Regions from separate parts of the Pseudoalteromonas sp. NFXS53 genome, predicted to be linked through region 2. Evidence: predicted binding sites of a transcription regulator. Region 2 holds the regulator's gene; the other holds the start of a gene.
The links. The regulator NrdR, encoded in region 2, represses ribonucleotide reductase genes. The targets are predictions, from matches to a motif close to AAACACNANATNTNGTGTTT.

Region 1: nrdA (class 1a ribonucleoside-diphosphate reductase subunit alpha) is a predicted target of NrdR. The motif match lies at 5,666-5,685, and genes of this name have one in related genera.

Annotation. Positions count from the first base shown of each region.
Region 1 covers NZ_JBWVBR010000009.1:127,429-138,714, forward strand. The annotation lists gene AC1HJP_RS11545 (TonB-dependent receptor) at 1-1,184, opposite strand, end outside; gene AC1HJP_RS11550 (YaeQ family protein) at 1,324-1,848, shown strand; gene yfaE (class I ribonucleotide reductase maintenance protein YfaE) at 1,851-2,123, opposite strand; gene nrdB (class Ia ribonucleoside-diphosphate reductase subunit beta) at 2,123-3,253, opposite strand; gene nrdA (class 1a ribonucleoside-diphosphate reductase subunit alpha) at 3,314-5,599, opposite strand; gene AC1HJP_RS11570 (HAD family hydrolase) at 5,956-6,600, opposite strand; gene ubiG (bifunctional 2-polyprenyl-6-hydroxyphenol methylase/3-demethylubiquinol 3-O-methyltransferase UbiG) at 6,600-7,310, opposite strand; gene gyrA (DNA gyrase subunit A) at 7,489-10,173, shown strand; gene serC (3-phosphoserine/phosphohydroxythreonine transaminase) at 10,279-11,286, shown strand, end outside.
Region 2 covers NZ_JBWVBR010000014.1:81,569-92,854, forward strand. The annotation lists gene glyA (serine hydroxymethyltransferase) at 171-1,427, shown strand; gene nrdR (transcriptional regulator NrdR) at 1,511-1,960, shown strand; gene ribD (bifunctional diaminohydroxyphosphoribosylaminopyrimidine deaminase/5-amino-6-(5-phosphoribosylamino)uracil reductase RibD) at 1,960-3,078, shown strand; gene AC1HJP_RS14970 (riboflavin synthase) at 3,084-3,740, shown strand; gene ribBA (bifunctional 3,4-dihydroxy-2-butanone-4-phosphate synthase/GTP cyclohydrolase II) at 3,764-4,876, shown strand; gene ribH (6,7-dimethyl-8-ribityllumazine synthase) at 5,030-5,494, shown strand; gene nusB (transcription antitermination factor NusB) at 5,506-5,916, shown strand; gene thiL (thiamine-phosphate kinase) at 5,961-6,923, shown strand; gene AC1HJP_RS14995 (phosphatidylglycerophosphatase A family protein) at 6,932-7,417, shown strand; gene AC1HJP_RS15000 (ligand-binding sensor domain-containing diguanylate cyclase) at 7,442-10,534, shown strand; gene dxs (1-deoxy-D-xylulose-5-phosphate synthase) at 10,617-11,286, opposite strand, start outside.

The DNA.
Region 1 (11,286 bases), on a different contig from region 2:
AAAACACTTTCTTCATTATGACCTTCGTCTTCATGAGATTCATGTTCATCTTCTTCATGGCCTTCATGCTCGTGTTCTTCGTGCTCATGTTCTTCATGACCGTGATCATGACCAGCATGGCTATGAGCTGGAATACCATAATCAGTATCAATTCTGCCAAATGAGAATCCTAAAGTTAGGTGGTCATTTACATAGCTTGTACCAAAATTAACCTGTTGAGAGTCGATGAATGTATTTGGTACTGATTTTAAAAGTTCCTCGTGTTCCTCGTGCTCTTCATGTTCACCGTGCTCTTCATGTTCATCATGCTCTTCATGTTCACTATGTTCTTCATGAGAAGGGTACTCAGGTGCGTCATAATCTTTGCCATTTCTTACCACACCGTCAAAATGGAAATTTAATCCATCTTTACCTGTTTCGAATAAAGCAGCATAAGTATTCGTGTTAGACACAGTATCGAAGCTATACCCAACAGCACCTGTTGATGTCTCAATGATGTCTGTCGGGATACGGTTATCTACAACGTTTACAACACCACCTATTGCACCAGAGCCATAAAGTAGGGTTGCTGGGCCACGTAATACCTCTATTTGTTCTGCTGATAAACTTTCGTTACTAGTCGCATGGTCAGGACCAATACGAGAAGCGTCGCTACTATCTAAGCCATTTTGCGTGATTTTTACTCTTGGACCATCTAAGCCACGAATAATTGGGCTAGAAGATACTGGCCCGAAGTAGCTAGCATTAATACCTGGTTGACCTTTAAGTGTCTCGCCTAGAGTTGGCTTAGCTTGCTTTTTCAATTCATCGCCAGATAAAACTGAAACAGGTGATGCCATTTCTAAATTATTTTTATGAAGGGCAGAGGCATAGACAACGATGCTTTCAACTGAACTAGGCTCTAAAGACACTAGTACGTTACCTTGATCTGCTTTGATATCAATTCGCTGGTCAATGTAATTGTTTTTAGTGATGTGTAGTTGACTATCAGAATCAGTATTGATGCTAAATTTACCAAATCTGTCAGTAATAACAGATTGCTTTTTACCATGCAGGTGAACTTTAGCACCAGATATAGGTTGCTTGTTTGAGTCAATCACTTTACCCGTGATTTGCGCGGCATATGCATTACCTGTAGACAAAGCTGTCAGAATTGCAGTCGCAATTATAGAGTGTTTTTTCATCTTAGTACTTCATTAATGTTCTCAGTTATAGTTATGGTATAACAACACCATGCCTGCGATCAACGAATGTTATACTGTAGCTTTGTTGAATTATCGCATTTTTGACCTAAAGTTAGTTCATTAGGGATAGGAGTATCTGATGAGCAAACCTTTTGTCTTTAAAGCAAGGTTAAAAGTGGCGGATCTTTTTCACCATGCAAATCATATCGAAGTGTTTACAGCTGCTGTCGCAAAAAGAGAAAGTCTAGATCACTTTTTGCTAAGGATATTAGGGTTTTGCGCACTTTCTTACAACCAGCACACTTTTTTAAATCAAAAGTCTGATAAATCGTATCCGGATGTTTGGTGTGAAAACGATGAGCAAAAGATTGTCTTAGCCTTATATGTGTCAGAGTTAGACATAGGCGAAATTAACCGACTGTGTAAACTTTACGATAAACTTTTGATTTTAACTATCGAAGGTGAGCGCTGGTATGAAGAAATATCACCACAATTAATACAACATCACAATATTAGTATTTTCACCCTTAAAGCAAGCTTCTTAGAAGATCTAAAAACAAACTTAACCAATAGTATGCACTGGGATATTTTAATTGAAGAGAATTCGATGAGTGTGAGTGATAAGTCAGGTTACTACCAAACAGAAATAAAACAACTTTGTTAATACTAGAGTAATGTGATTGAAATATCAGTTAAAGGCTTAGAGCAACACATTAATACTTCACCATCTCTTACAAATGCTAACGGCTCTTGGTTGTAAATCACTTCACCTGAGTTAAGTTTGGCTCTACATGCACCACAAAACCCCTCTCTACATTGATAAGTGACTTCAATATTTGCTTTTTCGAGTGCATCTAGTATTGAAGGGCACTGAGCCGCAAATGTAAGCGGCTCAGAATGTTCTTCAATAGATATTTTTGAACTGGGTTTCGAATTCATTATAAATCGAAATCACCGAAGTCAGATGCATCAACTTGAGAGTCGATTTGGCCGACTAGGTAAGAGCTGATCTCAGCTTCTTGCGGAGCAACTTGTACGTTGTCTGATACTAACCAGGCATTAATCCAAGGGATTGGGTTGCTCTTAGTTTCAAAAATAGGCTTTAAACCAACAGCTGACATACGAGTGTTAGTGATGTATTCAACATATTGGCAAAGGATGTCTTTGTTTAGACCAATCATAGAGCCGTCTTTAAACAGATATTCAGCCCATTCTTTCTCTTGCTGTGCAGCTTCTTCGAACATGCGAATTGCTTCAGCTTCACATTGCGCAGCAACAATAGACATCTCAGGATCGTCTTTACCTTCTTGCATAATATTTAGAATATGCTGAGTACCAGAAAGGTGAAGGGCTTCGTCACGGGCGATAAGTTTGATGATCTTTGCGTTACCTTCCATTAGTTCACGCTCTGCAAAAGCAAATGAACAAGCGAAGCTGACATAGAAGCGTATAGCTTCTAAAATGTTTACAGACATGATGCAAAGATAAAGTAGTTTCTTAAGCTCAAATAAGTTAATTCGAACTTCTTCACCATTAATTACATGCTTACCTTCACCGTAAAGGTTATAAATCGATACCTTCTCGATTAGCTCGTCGTAATATTTAGTAACCGCATCAGCACGCTCATTGATTTTATCGTTGCTTACGATGTCGTCAAAGATAACTTCAGGTGACTGTGTTACGTTACGTATAATATGTGTATATGAACGGCTATGAATAGTTTCACTGAACGCCCAAGTTTCAATCCAAGTTTCAAGCTCAGGGATTGAAACAATAGGTAATAATGCAACATTTGGCGAACGGCCTTGAACACTATCTAGCAATGTTTGATATTTCAAGTTGCTTAAGAAAATGTGTTTTTCATGTTCAGGCAACGCCTGGAAATCTAAGCGGTCTTTAGACACATCAACTTCTTCTGGACGCCAGAAAAATGATAGCTGCTTTTCAATTAATTTTTCAAAAATAGGGTATTTCTGCTGGTCATAACGTGACACGTTTACAGTTTGACCAAAAAACATTGGTTCTTTTAACTGGTCGTTATGATTTCTGCTAAATGTGGAATAAGACATATTTTTTAATACTCGATAACGCAAAAAAGTGAGCAAGCACAATGCTTACTCACGTCTTAATTAAATTTTACACGCGCCGCCTTCGCAGCCATCATCTTCAATTTCTGGTTTTAATTCGTCTTGAGAGTCTGATGCACCATCACGTGTATTGTGATAATAAAGTGTCTTAACACCCAACTTATAAGCAGTAAGCAGGTCTTTAAGAAGCAACTTCATTGGTACTTTACCACCTTCAAAGCGAGTTGGATCATAATTCGTGTTAGCAGAGATAGTTTGGTCAATAAACTTCTGCATGATACCTACAAGACCAAGATAACCGTCATTCGAAGGAATGTCCCAAAGTAGCTCATATTGATCTTTTAACTTTTCATACTCAGGCACTACCTGCTTCAAGATACCATCTTTACTTGCTTTAACACTGATATGGCCACGAGGTGGCTCAATACCATTTGTTGCATTTGAGATCTGTGATGAAGTCTCTGATGGCATCAGTGCAGATACAGTTGAGTTACGCATACCATGTTCTTGAATGCTTGCGCGCAGTGCATCCCAATCAAGACGAAGCGCTTCGCTACAAATTTTATCTAAGTCACGCTTGTAAGTATCAATCGGCATAATACCTTTTGAATACGTTGTCTCATTGAACTTAGGACATGCACCACGCTCTTTGGCAAGTTCATTTGAAGCTTTCATTAGATAGTATTGAATCGCTTCAAATGTGAGGTGAGTTAGGTTATTCGCGCTGCCATCAGAGTACTTAACGCCATTTTTCGCAAGGTAATAAGCATAGTTAATTACACCAATACCTAGCGTACGACGACCCATAGTTGCAGTGTGTGCAGCAGGAACCGGATAGTCTTGGAAATCTAATAGATTATCAAGTGCACGAACAGCAAGCTCAGCTAATTCTTCAAGTTCATCTAGAGAGTCGATTGCGCCAAGGTTAAAAGCTGATAGCGTACATAGCGCGATTTCACCTTCTGGATCATTAATGTGTGAAAGCGGCTTTGTTGGCAGCGCAATTTCAAGACATAAATTAGACTGACGAATAGGCGCAACCTTTGAATCAAACGGGCTATGCGTATTACAGTGGTCAACGTTTTGTAAGTAAACACGGCCAGTACTCGCGCGCTCTTGTGCGAACATAGAGAATAGCTCAATCGCTTTAATGCGCTTTTTACGAATAGACTCATCTTGCTCGTACTGCGTATATAAACGCTCGAACTCTTCTTGATCTTCGAAGAATGCATCGTAAAGCCCCGGTACATCTGACGGGCTGAACAGTGTAATGTAGTCGTCTTTGATAAGGCGAGCGTACATTGTTTTGTTGAACTGCACACCGTAATCTAGGTGACGAACGCGGTTTTCTTCAACACCACGATTGTTTTTAAGTACCAGTAGGTTTTCTACTTCTAAATGCCAAAGTGGATAGAAGAGGGTAGCTGCACCACCGCGCACACCACCTTGTGAACAACTTTTAACAGCCGTTTGGAAGTGCTTATAAAAAGGAATACAACCTGTGTGGTAAGCTTCACCGTTACGAATTGGGCTACCTAGGGCACGAATACGACCAGCATTTATACCAATACCAGCACGTTGACTGACATATTTAACGATTGCCGATGAAGTCGCATTGATTGAGTCTAAGCTATCACCCGTTTCAATTAATACACAAGAGCTGAATTGACGCGTTGGTGTACGAACACCTGCCATAATAGGTGTCGGTAATGAAATCTTGAATAAAGAAACCGCATCATAGAAACGTTTGATGTAATCAAGACGAGTTTCTTTAGGGTAATCAGAGAATAAGCTTGCAGCAACAAGAATATATAAAAACTGAGCACTTTCGTAGATTTCGCCAGTTACACGGTTTTGTACAAGGTACTTACCTTCTAACTGTTTCACCGCTGCATAGCTAAAATTTAAGTCACGGCTATGATCTAAGTAGTTATCAAGCTCGTCAATTTCTTGCTCGGTGTAATCGATAAGAAGGTGTTGATCATAACGCTTTTGTTCAACCAGCTTCGTAATGTGGTCATATAAACGTGGTGGCTCAAATTGGCCATATGCTTTTTTTCGTAAATGGAAAATAGCTAGACGTGCAGCAAGATACTGGTAATCCGGAGAGTCTTTATCGATCAAATCGGCAGCAGCTTTAATGATAGTTTCATGAATATCTTCAGTACGGATCCCATCATAAAATTGAATGTGTGACTTTAATTCAACCTGAGAAACTGAAACATTATCTAAGCCTTCTGCAGCCCAAGTAATGACGCGGTGAATTTTATCGAGATCGAGCGGCTCTTTGCGGCCGTTTCTTTTACTGACAGATAACTGTTGGTTCATAGCTGTGCCTGTAATCCTTCGGATTGAATATTTAAAAAATAAATGGCGAAAAAAAGCTCAGGTTTTGACCACTATATATGGTGGTTCTTCTGATTGGGATCACAAGATAGTGGGGTTCAATTTAATTTGCAATAGCAAGGTAAATGCACAAATGTGGATAAGTTTGGGATAAATAAAAAGTGTTAGTAACTATTAACCTTTTGAGGTTTGATGCAAGTAACCTCAGCAGGAAATCAATAAAAATGATGCTATTTTTAAAGAAAATAAAAAAAATTTAGAGTGTTTTCTTAATGAGCAGCTTGTGGTGATGAAAGAGCCAAAACACTAGATATAGTGTTTTGGCGTAAATGTGAGCACTAGATATGGTCTAGTACTAAAAGTGGGTTAGTTAAATTTAGATCTGCTTGCCAACTGTACGCGTCTTCAAGACTTGGGATGTATCCCCACAAAGCACAAGCAGAAGTCATACCTGCCGCTTTTGCAGCTTGAATATCTCGTTGTGCATCACCGACATAAAGACAATCGGATGAACTAATGCCTAATTGTTCCGCTGCATATAATAATGGCTTTGGTGAAGGCTTAGCTTCATCTAACGTGTCTCCACAAACAATAACTTCAATTTCTTTGAGTGCTGAAATTTTCCCAACAAGTGGTAAAGTAAGGAATGTGGGCTTATTCGTCATGATTGCGACTTTAATATCATCATTATGCAAAGACTGAATTAATTCTGGTACACCATCAAAGCAATTCGTATGCACTGCAATATTGGCTGCATAATGGTCAAGAACATCTTGTCTTAAGCTAGCTAAATCAAATTCAACGAGCCGGCTACCAAAGCCAACATCTAAGAGCGCTTTTACGCCATCAGAAATTGCAGGGCTATATACTTCTCGAGAAACAGCAGCAAGCCCATTTATTTCAAGAACGTGGTTTAAAGCAGCCCCCAAGTCGTCAGTGGTGTCGAGTAGGGTGCCGTCTAAATCGAATATGACAGCCTTCATCAATCAAGTTTCTCGAAATGAAGTAAGTAATTCACACTGACATCATCAGTTAAGGTGAATGTTTTATTGATTGGGTTGTAATTGATCCCCGCACTAGCACGTACTTTAAGGCCTGCTTTTTCAGCCCAGCCAATTAAAACAGAAGGACGAATAAACTTATCGTGTTCATGTGTACCCTCAGGTACCATTTTTAGAATTTTTTCTGCACCGACGATAGCAAGCAAATACGCTTTAATCGTTTTGTTTAAAGTTGAAAAGAATACACTTGCGCCAGGCTTTGCCATTTGTGCAGCAGCTTGGATAATAGATTCAGGGTCTGGGACGTGCTCAAGCATTTCCATGCACGTTACTACATCAAATTGCTCAGCATTGTTTACTGCAAATTCCTCTGCGGGTACTTTTATATAGTCAACTGTCACACCCACTTCTAAAGCGTGCAGTTTTGCTACATTGAGCGGCTCTTGGCCTAAGTCTATACCCGTTGCTTTGGCACCCAGCTTCGCCATGCTTTCAGTTAAAATACCGCCACCACAGCCGATATCGACAACTTGCTTATCAAATAAATTATTAGACTTGTCATTAATAAAATCGAGACGTAACGGATTAATATCATGAAGGGGTTTGAATTCTCCTTCTGTATCCCACCATCTTTCTGCGATGCTCTCAAATTTCGCAATTTCTTGTGGATCTACATTTTGATGCTCGGTCATAAAAAACTTCCTCGTGAATCTGAGCGCATTTAAATTGGATTATTTCAAAATCACACGGATTTTGCGCCTGTAATAATTATAAATCTGTGTTAGCATGGGTGTTGATATTAATAATAACTTAATCTCTAGGGCACTTGATAGTGCTAATAGAGATAGACTCTGAAGGAAAGTGCAATCAATGACTGATCTCGCCAATGAAATCCTCCCGGTCAATATCGAAGACGAGTTAAAAAATTCATACCTAGATTACGCGATGAGTGTAATCGTGGGTCGTGCATTACCAGACGTACGTGACGGTCTAAAGCCCGTTCACCGTCGTGTATTATTTGCCATGAATGAGCTTCGTAACGACTGGAATAAGCCTTATAAGAAGTCGGCTCGTGTTGTCGGTGATGTTATCGGTAAATACCACCCGCATGGTGACAGTGCTGTATACGACACCATTGTTCGTATGGCTCAGCCTTTCTCTCTACGTTATATGCTGGTTGACGGTCAAGGTAACTTCGGTTCTGTTGACGGTGACTCTGCTGCTGCGATGCGTTATACCGAAGTACGTATGGCAAAAATGTCGCACGAACTACTTGCTGATCTTGAAAAAGAAACCGTTGACTATGTACCTAACTACGATGGTACAGAGCAAATCCCTGATGTATTACCAACTAAAGTACCTAACTTATTAGTGAATGGTTCTTCGGGGATCGCTGTAGGTATGGCGACCAACATTCCACCTCATAACTTAACAGAGGTGATCAATGGCTGTTTAGCGCTTATTCAAAACCCTGATTTAACGATTGAAGAGTTAATCGAATATATCCCAGGTCCAGATTTCCCAACTGCTGCGATTATTAACGGTAAGAAGGGCATCGAACAAGCCTATAAAACGGGTCGTGGTAAGGTATACATTCGTGCACGTGCTGAAATTGAAGTGGATGAAAAAACAGGTCGTGAAACGATCATCGTTCATGAAATTCCTTATCAAGTTAACAAAGCGCGTTTAATCGAAAAAATCGCTGAGCTCGTAAAAGATAAGAAAATCGAAGGCATTAGTGCGCTTCGTGACGAATCTGATAAAGACGGTATGCGTATCGTTATTGAGGTTAAGCGTGGTGAAGTGGGTGAAGTTCTATTAAATAACCTTTACGCACAAACACAAATGCAAACTGTATTCGGTATGAATATGGTTGCACTTGATAATAATCAACCTAAGTGTTTCAACCTAAAAGAAATGCTTGATGCGTTTATTATCCACCGTCGTGAAGTTGTTACTCGTCGTACGGTATTCGATTTACGTAAAGCCCGTGATAGAGCGCATACACTTGAAGGTTTAGCAATTGCACTTGCGAATATCGACCCAATTATTGAGTTAATTCGTAAGTCACCAACGCCTTCTGAAGCGAAACAAGCCCTTGTTGCGCGTCCTTGGGAGTTGGGTACAGTTAAAGCTATGCTTGAAAAGGCTGGTGAAGACAATGTTGCACGTCCAGATTGGTTAGCTGCTGAGCTAGGTATCCGTGATGGTCAGTACTATTTATCTGAACAACAAGCACAAGCTATTCTTGATTTACGTTTACACAAGCTAACAGGTCTTGAGCACGAGAAAATCCTTGGTGAATATCAAGAACTATTAGATCTAATTGCTGAGCTTCTATATATCCTTTCTTCACCTGAAAGATTAATGGAAGTAATCCGTGATGAACTTGTCGAAATCAAAGAGCAATATGGTGATGAGCGACGTACTGAAATCAGTGCTGCTGCCCACGATATTAGCCTTGAAGATCTGATCAATGAAGAAGATGTAGTTGTAACACTTTCTCACGAAGGCTATGTAAAGTATCAGCCATTATCTGATTACGAAGCGCAGCGCCGTGGTGGTAAAGGTAAAGCAGCAACTAAGATGAAAGATGAAGATTTCATTGAACGTCTGTTAGTTGCAAATACACACGATACCATTTTGTGTTTCTCAACAGCCGGTAGAATGTACTGGTTAAAAGTGTACCAATTACCACTGGCATCACGTCAGGCTCGTGGTAAGCCAATCGTTAACTTGTTACCGCTAGAAGCGGATGAACGTATCACAACCATTTTGCCGGTTCGTGAATATGAAGATGACAAGTATGTATTAATGGCAACTGCGAACGGTACAGTTAAGAAGACACCTTTAACAGCTTATAGCCGTCAGCGTGCAAGCGGTATTATTGCAATTAACCTTAATGAAGGTGATAGCCTAATCGGTGCAGACATCACAGATGGCAGTAACGACATCATGCTATTCACAGATCACGGTAAAGTAGTTCGATTCAACGAAAAACTTCGTGATTCAGAAACAGGTGAAGTTAAGATCGATCCTGAGACTGGTGAAGAAATGCTTGCTTTACGTCCTATGGGCCGTACAGCAACCGGTGTTCGCGGTATTAAGATGCCTGAAGGTGTTAAAGTTGTATCATTGATCGTGCCTAAGAATGACGGTGCAATCTTGACTGTTACAGAGAATGGCTATGGCAAACGTACACCTCTAGAAGACTACCCAGCGAAGAGCCGTGCAACACAAGGTGTTGTATCAATTAAGGTATCGGAGCGTAACGGTAACGTAGTCGGTGCGGTGCAAGTTGAAGATAACCATGAAATCATGATTATCTCAAACCGCGGCACGCTTGTTCGTACCCGTGTTAACGAAGTTTCTACTGTCGGCCGTAACACACAAGGTGTTATTTTGATAAGAACTATTGACGAAGAACAAGTAGTTGGTTTACAACGTATCGAGGAAATCGAAGTTGATGAATTACCTGAAGATGGTTCTGAAGCAGTAGTGCAAGATAACCCAGAAGGTACACAAGAGAGTAGCGAAGATACTCCGAGTGAATAAATCTTAAAAAGCGGCTTCGGCCGCTTTTTTTAACTCTAAAAAGCGTGAAGTTATTTATAACGATAACTCAATACGTTCACAAATATACAGTTTAGGAATGAGGAAATGACGGTATATAATTTTTGTGCTGGTCCGGCAATGTTGCCACCAGAAGTAATGAAAAAAGCACAACAAGAATTCTTAAATTGGCAGAACTTAGGTGTATCTGTCATGGAAGTGAGCCACAGAGCTCAGCCTTATCTAGAAATGGTAAAAGAGTGTGAAGCAAGCCTTCGTCGTTTAATGAATATTTCAGATGAATTTGAAGTTTTATTTATGCATGGCGGTGGTCGAGGCCAATTTGCAGCTGTGCCTTTAAATCTTCACCTAGATGATGCACCTGGTGTTTATGTTGAGAATGGTATTTGGTCAAGCGGTGCAACTAAAGAAGGTGCAAAATTCACTCAAGTAGAAGGTATTAACATTCGCACTGATGTAGATGGCCAATTCGATATTCAGCCAGTTGAACAGTGGAAATTACCTGAAAAAGCGTCGTTTATTCATTATTGTCCTAACGAAACAATTGATGGGATTGAGATATACGATGTGCCAAAGCACGATGCACCTATCGTGGCAGATATGTCTTCAATGATCTTGTCACGTGAAATTAATGTAGATGATTTTGATCTAATTTATGCGGGTGCTCAGAAAAATATAGGCCCTTCAGGCTTATGTATTGTTATCGTGCGTAAAACCTTACTAGAGCGAGAAGGTTTACCTCGCCCAGCTATCCTTGACTATGCGATTGAAGCAAAACAAGGCAGTATGTATAACACGCCGCCAACTTTTGCTTGGTATTTAGCAAATGAAGTATTTCAATACCTAGAGTCAATTGGTGGTGTTAAAGCAATGGAAGCGCATAATAAGAAAAAAGCAGCGATCCTATATGACTATATTGATAGTTCAGAATTCTATTCTAATAAAGTTGCTACACACTGTCGCTCACTGATGAATGTGCCATTTTGGCTTAAAGATGACACTTTAAACGATAAGTTCTTATCTGAAGCTGAAGCCGCAGGATTACTTGCACTTGAAGGTCATAGATTTGTTGGCGGTATGCGTGCAAGTATTTAT
Region 2 (11,286 bases):
TCTTATTTATTTGTTTTTTTAATGTTTAAATAAAAAAATATCATTACATAAACACTGTGAAATAAATTCAATCCCTGTTTAAATATGCTCAAGCCGAAATTATAGGCATCGGACGCATAACTGCGTACAATACAGCTTTTACTACCCTAAACGTGTACCTAGGAGACCCCATGTTAGAACGTAACATGAACATTGCAGATTTTGACCCTGAATTAGCAAATGCGATTGCACTTGAAACGACTCGTCAAGAAGAGCACATCGAGCTTATCGCTTCTGAAAACTACTGTAGCCCACGTGTTTTAGAAGCTCAGGGTTCTCAATTAACTAACAAGTATGCTGAAGGTTACCCAGGCAAGCGTTACTACGGTGGTTGTGAGCACGTTGATGTTGTTGAGCAACTGGCTATTGACCGTGCTAACGAGCTTTTCGGTTCTACGTATGCAAACGTACAACCTCATGCTGGTTCACAAGCAAACGCGGCAGTATTCCAAGCGCTTCTTCAGCCACATGACACTGTATTAGGTATGAGCCTTGCACACGGTGGTCACTTAACACACGGTTCTCACGTAAACTTCTCTGGTAAAACGTACAACGCTATCCAGTACGGTCTAAACGAAGAAACGGGTGAGATCGATTACGCACAGGTTGAAGCGTTAGCACTTGAGCACAAGCCAAAAATGATCATCGGTGGTTTCTCAGCATATTCAGGTATCGTTGACTGGGCTAAATTCCGTGAAATCGCTGACAAAGTAGGTGCTTACCTATTAGTTGATATGGCACACGTTGCAGGTCTTGTTGCTGCAGGTGTTTACCCAAGCCCAGTACCTCACGCACACGTTGTAACTACGACGACGCACAAAACACTAGCAGGTCCTCGTGGTGGTCTTATCATCTCTGCTTGTGATGACGAAGACATCTACAAGAAGCTAAACAGCGCAGTATTCCCTGGTGGTCAAGGTGGTCCTCTATGTCACGTTATCGCTGGTAAAGCGGTAGCCTTTAAAGAAGCACTACAGCCAGAGTTCAAAACTTACCAAGAGCAAGTTGTTAAGAATGCACAGGCAATGGTTGCTGTTCTTCAAGAGCGTGGTTATAAAGTTGTTTCTGGTAAAACAGACAACCACTTATTCCTACTAGACCTAATCGACAAAGACATTACAGGTAAAGATGCTGATGCGGCACTTGGTCGTGCTAACATCACTGTGAACAAAAACTCAGTACCAAACGACCCACGTTCACCGTTTGTAACGTCTGGTCTTCGTATTGGTTCTCCAGCTATCACGCGTCGTGGCTTCAAAGAAGCTGAGTCAGCAGAGCTTGCGGGTTGGATCTGTGACGTACTAGACAACATCAACGATGAGTCAGTACAAGCAGAAGTTAAAGAGAAAGTAAAAGCTATCTGCGCTAAATTACCAGTTTACGCGTAATTTCGCTCACAAAATCAAAGAATTTTGTTATGATTAAGGCCGCATTTGCGGCCTTTTTTATATTTTTTCACAAGTGATTATCTATGCATTGTCCATTTTGCACCGCTAAAGAAACAAAAGTCATTGATTCCCGTTTAGTCGGCTCAGGTCATCAAGTCCGTCGCCGTAGAGAATGTGTGTTATGTCATGAGCGCTTTACGACGTTTGAAGGTGCCGAATTAGTCATGCCTCGGGTAATTAAACAAGATGGCTCTCGAGAGCCGTTTAATGAAGACAAACTATTAAATGGTCTGCACCGCGCGTTAGAGAAACGCCCTGTGAGCACTGAGCAAATTGAAGAAGTTGTGCATCAAATTAAATCGCAAATTCGCGCTACGGGTGAACGTGAAGTGTCTAGCCATATGATAGGCGAATGCATTATGGAAGCGCTGAAAAAGCTCGATAAAGTGGCCTATGTCCGCTTTGCTTCCGTATATCGCTCATTTGAAGATATTAGAGAGTTTGGCGAGGAAATCGCGAGGCTTGGGGATTGATGTTTAGCGAACAAGATAAAGAATTTATGCAGCAGGCCATCGAGCTTGCTGCAAAGGGCCGTTTTACCACCTCTCCTAACCCTAATGTGGGCTGTGTCATCGTAAAAGACGGCGATATAGTTGGTCAGGGTTATCACCAAAAAGCGGGTGAAGGTCATGCCGAAGTACACGCATTAAAGATGGCTGGAGACAAGGCAAGAGGCGCAACGGCTTACGTTACCTTGGAGCCATGCAGCCATTATGGTAGAACACCGCCTTGTGCTAAAGGCTTAATCGACGCTGGTGTTAGCCGCGTTGTTGCAGCCATGGTCGATCCTAACCCAGAAGTCGCAGGTCGCGGCTTACGTATGCTAGAAGAGGCAGGCATTGAAACCGCAGCAGGTTTATTTGAGCAAGCTGCAAGAGCACTGAATCCGGGTTTTCTAACTCGCATGGAGACAGGCTCACCTCATATAAGTTGTAAATTGGCTGCGAGCCTAGATGGCAAAACAGCATTAAAAAATGGTGAAAGTAAGTGGATCACCTCAAGCGCAGCTCGTCAAGATGTGCAGTTTTTACGTGCTGAACACTGCGCCGTGTTATCGGGTGCTGATACTGTGCTGTTTGATGATGCTAAATTGAATGTACGACTTTCAGCAGAGCAGCTTGAGCTTGCTGAAGGGTTATCGGTTCGCCAGCCTATTCGAGTGATCATCGATTCTCAAAACCGTTTGTTTCCTGATTTAGCATTATTCTCAATCAATAGTCCTATTATAATTTTAAGAACAAAAGCAGATACAACACACCAGTGGCCTGAACATGTTAAAGAGCTGGTGGTTGACTCTATGAATGGTAAGGTTGATATCAAAAAAGCGTTAAAGCAATTAACTGCGCATGGTATCAACAGTGTATTCGTTGAAGCAGGCGCGACGCTTGCGGGTAAGTTTCACGAATTAAATCTTATCGATAATTATATTCTTTATTTAGCACCTAAAATTATGGGTCAAGACGCGCGAGGTTTATTTAACGTGCCAGAGTTGACGCAGATGGCAGATGTACAGAGCCTACAATGGCACGATATTAAGCAAGTTGGCGATGATATTCGTTTAACAGCATGCAAAGTAGCGCAAAAAGGTTAAGTTTTATGTTTACAGGTATCATTGAAGCAACTGGCAAGTTGACTGAGTTGACACAAAATCAAGGCGACCTAACGGTTCGTGTAAGTAGCCCAAATTTAGACATGGGCGACGTACAGTTAGGCGATAGCATTGCAACAAATGGTGTGTGTTTAACGGTTGTTGAAAAATTTTCTGATGGTTTTCGTGCCGATGTTTCAAATGAGACCTTGAAATTGACGCAATTTGCTCAATATAAGCTAGGGCAAACCGTTAATTTAGAAAAAGCATTACAGCCTATTTCACGATTAGGCGGCCATTTAGTCTCAGGTCACATTGATGGCATTGCGACAGTCGTGGCGATTTCACCTAATGCCCGCGCAACCGAATATTGGTTAGAAGCGTCCAGTGAGCTGATGAAATATATTCCATATAAAGGCTCAGTAGCCATTGATGGGATCAGCTTAACTGTAAATGAAATTAAAGATTGTCAGTTTAAGCTGACAATTGTGCCGCACACAGCACAAGAGACAACCATTGCTGAATTTAAAGTGGGCAGTAAAATTAACTTAGAAGTGGATCAAATAGCACGTTATTTGGAACGCTTAGTACTTGGAGCTCAAGAGCCTGCACAAAGCTCTACTCTCACAATGAACTTATTGGCAAACGCAGGCTTTATTAAGTAGCTAATTAATTAAACAGGTAAATTATGAACTTGAACAGCGCACAAGAGATCATCGAAGACATTAAAGCCGGTAAAATGGTTATCTTGATGGATGATGAAGACCGAGAAAATGAAGGTGACTTAATCATCGCAGCCGAGCATATTTCAGCGGATGCCATAAACTTCATGGCAACCCACGGTCGTGGTTTAATTTGTTTGACTATGACTCAAGAGCGTTGTCAGCAGCTTGATTTACCATTAATGGTGAGAAACAACGGCGCGCAATTCTCAACGAATTTCACGATGTCTATCGAGGCAGCAAAAGGCGTCACTACAGGTATTTCTGCCGCTGATCGTGCGCGTACAGTTCAGGCTGCAGTGGCCAAAGGTGCAGTGCCGACTGACATCGTACAACCGGGCCATATTTTCCCTATTATGGCACAACCTGGCGGGGTATTAACTCGAGCTGGTCATACAGAAGCAGGGTGTGACTTAGCGCGCTTAGCAGGCTTAGAACCATCATCGGTGATTGTTGAGATCTTAAACCCAGACGGCACTATGGCGCGTCGTCCTCAGTTAGAAGTGTTTGCAAAAGAACATGGATTAAAAATTGGTACTATCGCCGATTTAATTGAATACCGTAACTTAAACGAGACAACTATCGAAAAAGTTGCACAGTGTAAATTGCCAACTGAATATGGTGAATTCGATCTAGTTACTTATAAAGACACCATTGATAACCAGCTTCATTATGCTTTACTCAAAGGTGAAGTTTCAGAAAGCGATGCAACGCTAGTGCGTGTTCACTTACAAAGCACTTTTAATGATGTATTGCTATCAGACAGAGGCGCTGATAGAAGCTGGAGTTTACACGGTGCGATGCAGCACATCAGCGAAAATAACGGTGTGCTGGTTATTCTGGGTAAACAAGAACAAACTGAAGACATCGAGCACATGGTAAAAGCATTTGCTGCGCAAGATGCGGGCGAAACTGTAAATCAGCGTAAATTCCAAGGTACGTCTCGTACCGTTGGTGTTGGCTCGCAGATCTTAGCTGACTTAGGTATTCAAAAAATGCGCCTAATGAGTATGCCGAAAAAATATCATGCACTTTCAGGTTTCCACCTAGAAGTCGTTGAATACGTAGAGCCTAAATAATTGAATAAAAAAGCCCGTTGATGACAACGGGTTTTGTTATTTGGGGTTAACCAAAACTGTGCTATTATGCGCGCCAATTTGGCAATTGCTTATTGCGTACTCGGCGCACTTTGATTGCAAAGTACGAAACATTAAGAAGATTAGGACCATCTAATGAAGATTATTGAAGGTAACAAATACGCTCCTGGCAAAAAATTTGCCATTGTTATTTCACGTTTTAATGATTTTATCGGTAGCAGCTTACTTGACGGTGCTGTTGACGAGCTAAAGCGTGTTGGTGGTGTTAAAGAAGAAGACATCACTGTGGTATATGTACCAGGTGCCGTTGAGTTACCATTAGCAGCTAAGCGTTTAGCGATGAAAAAAGAGCACGATGCAATTATTGCATTAGGCGTTATCATCCGTGGTGGTACACCACATTTCGACCTAGTTGCTAACGAGTCAAACAAAGGACTTGCAAGCGTTTCATTAGACTATGATATTCCGGTAGCATTTGGTGTATTAACCACGGAAAGCATTGAGCAAGCCATTGAACGTGCGGGCACTAAGATGGGCAACAAAGGCGGCGAAGCAGCCCTTGGTGCACTAGAAATGGTGAACGTGCTAGAGCAAATTTAAGAGGATCCTCAGTGAAACCAGCAGCAAGACGTAAAGCACGTATATTAGCGCTTCAAGCCGTATACTCTTGGCAATTAAGTGGCAATCCGATTGCCGATATTGAGCAACAAATGTTGATCGAGAATGATGTATCTAAAGTAGACGTAGAATACTTTAAAGATCTTGCTCGCGGTGTTGCAGTAAACGTAAAACAATTAGATGAGCTTGTTAAGCCGCATCTTTCTCGCCCATTTGACGACTTAGATGAAGTTGAGCGTGCAGTATTACGTTTAAGTGCATACGAACTTAAGTTCCGTGAAGATGTACCTTACAAAGTAGCAATCAATGAAGGCATTGAGCTTGCGAAAATCTTTGGTGCAGAAGACAGCCATAAGTTTGTGAACGGTGTTTTAGACAAAGCAGTTAAAGCAGTTCGCAAATAAAGGCAAACAATTTGGAGAGCCGGCTTAGGCCGGCTTTTTTATGAATGAAGGAATTTGAGTTAATCAATCGATTTTTCACCGGCCGTGGCATTACTCGACGTGATGTAGACTTAGGCATAGGTGATGATTGCGCCCTAGTTACTATCCCTGAAGGCTGTCAATTAGCGGTCACCACAGATACGCTGGTAGAAGGCGTTCATTTCTTTTCTGATATTTCTCCTAAAGCCCTAGGGCACCGAATTTTAGCGGTAAACTTAAGTGATTTAGCTGCAATGGGGGCAGAGCCTGCTTGGATATCAATAGGCTTGACGCTACCTAATGTTGACGATACTTGGCTGGAACAGTTCACCGAAGGTATGCACGATATTGCAGAGTACTATAATGTGCAACTGATCGGTGGTGACACCACACAAGGCCCATTAACGATTACCGTGTGTGCTAAAGGTATCGTACCAAAAGGCAAAGCATTGACTCGAAGTGGCGCTAAAGTGGGTGATTGGTTATATGTGACTGGTGACCTCGGAGATGCCGCTTTGGCAATCGAAGCACGTAAACAAGGGTGGGAGCTCAGCGATGAAGATCGCAGTTATGTTCAGAAAAAGTTTGATTATCCCGCACCCCAAGTTGCAGCAGGTCAGGTTTTACGTGGCTTAGCGAATTCAGCCATAGATATTTCTGACGGTTTACTGGCCGATTTAAATCATATTCTGACCCACTCAGGTGTTGGTGCGACTATCCATGCTGATAAAGTGCCGCTTTCAACTGCGCTGAAAAATTTACCAGATGAAGAAGTACGTTTAATGTTGGCAATGGCCTATGGCGATGATTATCAGTTGTTGTTTACCGTGCCTGATAGTAATAGAGTAGCAGTAGAAAAGCGCTTGGCAGAATATGGGGTGAAACCAACCTGCATTGGGCAAATTAACGCAAATGCTGGCGATGTATCGCTACTTTATAAAGATAAACCTTGGCCATTTCCCGCAACTGGCTTTGAACATTTTAGTTAGGAGTCAGTTTGGCTAAGCAGTACAAATTTGATATTCGTAAACCCCACCAATTTTTTGGTTTAGGTTTTGGTTTAGGACTTGCCCCATTTGCTCCGGGCACATTTGGCACTTTAGGTGCCTTACCACTTATTTTCATTACAGCTAGTTATCCATTATGGCTGCAGTGTGTTTTTGCAGTTGTGATCAGTGTATTTGGTATTTGGGTTTGCGGACAAACGGCAAAAGACGTCCAAGTTCATGATCATCCGGCAATTGTGTGGGATGAAGTAGCTGGCTTTTATATTACCATGATAGGCGCAGCGTTATCTTGGAAAGCGCTCCTAGTTGGCTTTTTATTATTCCGATTTTTCGATATTGCCAAACCAGGTCCAATCAGAATGTTAGACAAAAAGCTGCATGGTGGCTTTGGGATCATGGCGGATGACATTTTAGCGGGTATTTTTTCGTTGATTTGTGTACAAGCTTTGTTTAAAACTGGTTTCTTAGTAGCTTAATCAATAAAAGATTGTGAGTGTATGATCAAAAAAACCTTGCTAGTGTCTTGGCTGTTTATACTGATGAGTTTTTCAGTATCTGCTGCCATCAATGACTATATTGTGAAGCAATGGAATGTACAAAATGGCTTACCCTCACAATCAATTAAAAGTTTGGTGCAAGACCAGCAGGGCTATGTATGGCTTGGCACTCAATTTGGCCTCAGTCGGTTTGATGGCTATCAATTTCGAAATTTTACAACACAAAACACGCAATTCTTACAAACTAACGCCATTCTTAAATTACTGTTAGATAGGCATGGTAAGTTATGGATAGGCACCAAGCGGGGTCTTCATCGCTTAAACACCCACACGCTTGATGTTCAGTCATTTAATATCAAAGGACCTATCCTCGATATTGTTGAGGACAAGCAAGGTGACATCTGGGTTGCAGGTAATGGCTTATTTTACATTGGCAATGACCAACAAGCACAACGTGCATTTGATTCAGCAGAAGACAATAAAAAGTTTCCTGTTAACCGCATTAATCAGATTGTAGGCAGTGTGTCTAAAATCGCCCAAGGCACCGATGGTCTATGGTTGGTGAATGAGCGTAATCTGTTAAAAATTACCAAATCAGCCACCAATCGTAGGGACGTATTTCGTCTAGAGCTTGGGTTTAGGTTAGCGCTACCTGAACAATTAGCACAAACTATCGTGCATGATTTGGCATGGATTGAAGGGCGCTTGTATCTGGCCTCTGAACTCGGTGCTTACTTCTTAGATATAGACCAAGTGCTGAGACGTTATACCGAACTTGGCAATGGTGCTGTATATAAGTTTATGTACGACTCAGATACAGGGTTATGGGCGTCTACTTCAACTCGTTTGATGTTCAGAGAGGGGATCTCTGATTGGCGTTATGTCGAACCAATTCATGCTGATCAGTCGATTTGGTTTTCAGACATGTTTAAAGACGCAGAAGGAAACATTTGGTTAGCCAGTCTGAACGAAGGGCTTTGGTTTGCGCATACAGGTAATATTGCGCGACACATGATTGATGGTAACAGTCAGCAAGGTATAACGGCAACGACCAAAGATAACCAAGGTCGAACTTGGATGGCATCAAGAAGTGGTGTCGGTTACTTGAATAATGATGAATCATTGCAAGTGGTTATTACCCCTAAAGAGCTAAAAAACAGCACAGTATACGAGCTTGAATTTAGTGGCAATAGCTTGTTCATAGGAACTGAGCGAGGTGCCATGATTTATGAGCAAGGGGTGCTACAGCTATTACCGTTTCGAGAGTTGCGACAAACGCCAGTCTTAGCCATAACACCGTCGCAGCGTGGCGGAATATGGATAGGTACAGGTAGTGGTATGTATCGTCTTGAGTACTCGGGTTTAACACCGTTTGCTTACAATGCATTTTTAGGTAGTCAGTTTGTCACGTATATCAATGATCAGCCAAATGTCGGGTTTATAGGCACCAACAAAGGGGCCTATCAATTTAATCAAAAAGGCATTGAAAAGCTCGGTGGTCAAACGTCTCTAGAGTCTGCTTATGTTACCAGTATTTTATACATCCAAGGTGTGGCTACTTTGGTTGGCTCTTGGAATGATGGGTTATTCTATCGAACCGCGAAAGGTGATTGGTACCAATTAGATGCCTCAAATGGCTTACCACATGGTTCAATTTCCTCGCTCTATTATGATCAGCAACAGGCGCTTATTTGGGTCAGTACTCGAAAAGGTGTGTATCGTTTGCCCGCAGCGCAATTTACGCATCCGATAAACAATTTAAAAGTTGAGCAGGTTATTAGCCAGTTTGACCGCCAGCTCGATGGCAAAATAGGCCGTTGCTGTTCGGGGTTTGGTGGTGATGCAGTATTAGAAAAGCAAGGCGCGATTTGGTATCCAAGCTCTCAAGGGGCAGTTGAAATTCCCAAGAATGTTGAACTATTTGGCTCTAAAGACTTATCACCAAAACTGGAAGAGGTGATCACGCAAGAGCGAGCGATAGTCGCAAGTAAATTTGCAGAGCTACTTAAACTTGATACCAGTGAACGAGATATCACGATTAACTACACCGCCATAGACTTTTATGCGCCAGCGAGTATCGAGTTTAGATATCGTTTAACTGGCAAAGAAAACACTGAATGGCGAGAAGTATTTAACCGTCGAGAAGCGATATATACGAACTTAGAGCCGGGTGTATATAACTTTGAATTACAAGTTAAGCGTAAAGGTGAAGGTTGGCAACAAGCTCGAAGCATTACACAGCGTATTGAGATCCCTAGACGCTTTGATGAAACTGTGTACTTTAGACTGTTAATTACACTAGGGTTTGTTCTATTGTTTTACGTATTTTTTTGGATCTTTAGAGCCCAAGAGCGACGTAAGCAGCAGGCGCTTGAATCTTTAGTGGCAGAGCGTACCATGGCACTGCGTCAAGCGAACGACAAGCTTAACCAAGTGAATACTCAGATGAAACTAGTTAGCCATACAGATGAGCTCACAGGCCTTAAAAGCCGTCGTTTCTTATTCGATCAACTCCCTAAAGATGTCGAACACTACCAGCGTAACTCAAAGTCATTACAGCAACAGAATAAACGCCTGGTACTTCTTATTATCAATGTCGATAATTTTAGTAAAGTGAATGATGCCTATGGTCCGATTGGTGGTGATAGTTGTTTACAGCAACTTGCAACTTTATTGAACACCAGAACGCAAGGCTCTGATTATGTGGCTCGTTGGAGTGGTGATGAGTTCTTATTGTTGCTTCGCGACTTTAAGCGTGACGCAATTGAAACTTACATAAAAGAACTTTGCCGCGGTATTGCTGAATGTGACTTCCAATTACCGAACGGTAAGTCGATTAATATGACAGTGTCTATGGGCTGGTCATTTTACCCGCTACCTCTTCTAGGTGGGCAGGTGATAAGCTGGGAGGCCTCAGTGAATTTGGCGGATGTCGCACTTCATCAAGTTAAGCAACGTGGTGGTGATGGCGCTGCAACCATCACATTTGATGACCAGTTGGATGCGTTTGAATTTGAGCAAACAAGTAATGTTGAGTCACAATTACAAACCTTACAAGCAAATGGGCTTGCAGATGTGAAAATTTGGATGCGTTAATTAAGTGGATTGATATAACTCATCAAAAACTTGAAGCATAAAAAAAGGAGCCTTAGCTCCTTTTTTTATGCTTCAGTGCTTATTAGAGTAGCGCTTTGATCCGCTGCTCGATTGAATCAGCACATAAGCCCATTTCTGCATGCATTTCGTCTTGTGTGCCATGCTTGATAAATTCATCAGGTATACCAAATAATGACACAGGTGTGTGAATACCTTGTGCGCCAAGGAACTCCATTACAGCACTGCCAGCACCACCGGCAATGGCGTTATCTTCAAGACAAACAAAGCGATCATGGGTTTTGCTCAGCTCAACAAGTAAAGCTTCATCAAGCGGCTTAACAAATCGCATATCAACGAGAGTTGTATTTAAGTTTTCAGCGGCTTGTTTAGCATTATGAAGTAGTGTGCCGAAACTTAAGATGGCCACTTTCTCACCTTCACGGATCACATTGCCTTTACCAATCTCAAAAGCTTGCATCTGCGTTTGTACATCACTGTCACCGGCACTACCACGAGGGTAACGTACCGCTACAGGTTGGTTACACTGGTAACCTGTGTAAAGCATCTGACGGCATTCGTTGGTATCACTTGGTGCCATGATGATCATATTTGGAATACAGCGCATAAAGCTTAAGTCATATGCACCTTGGTGAGTTTCACCATCAGCGCCAACAATACCTGCACGGTCAATTGCAAACAGTACTGGTAAGTTTTGTAGCGCGACATCGTGAATAAGTTGGTCATAAGCACGT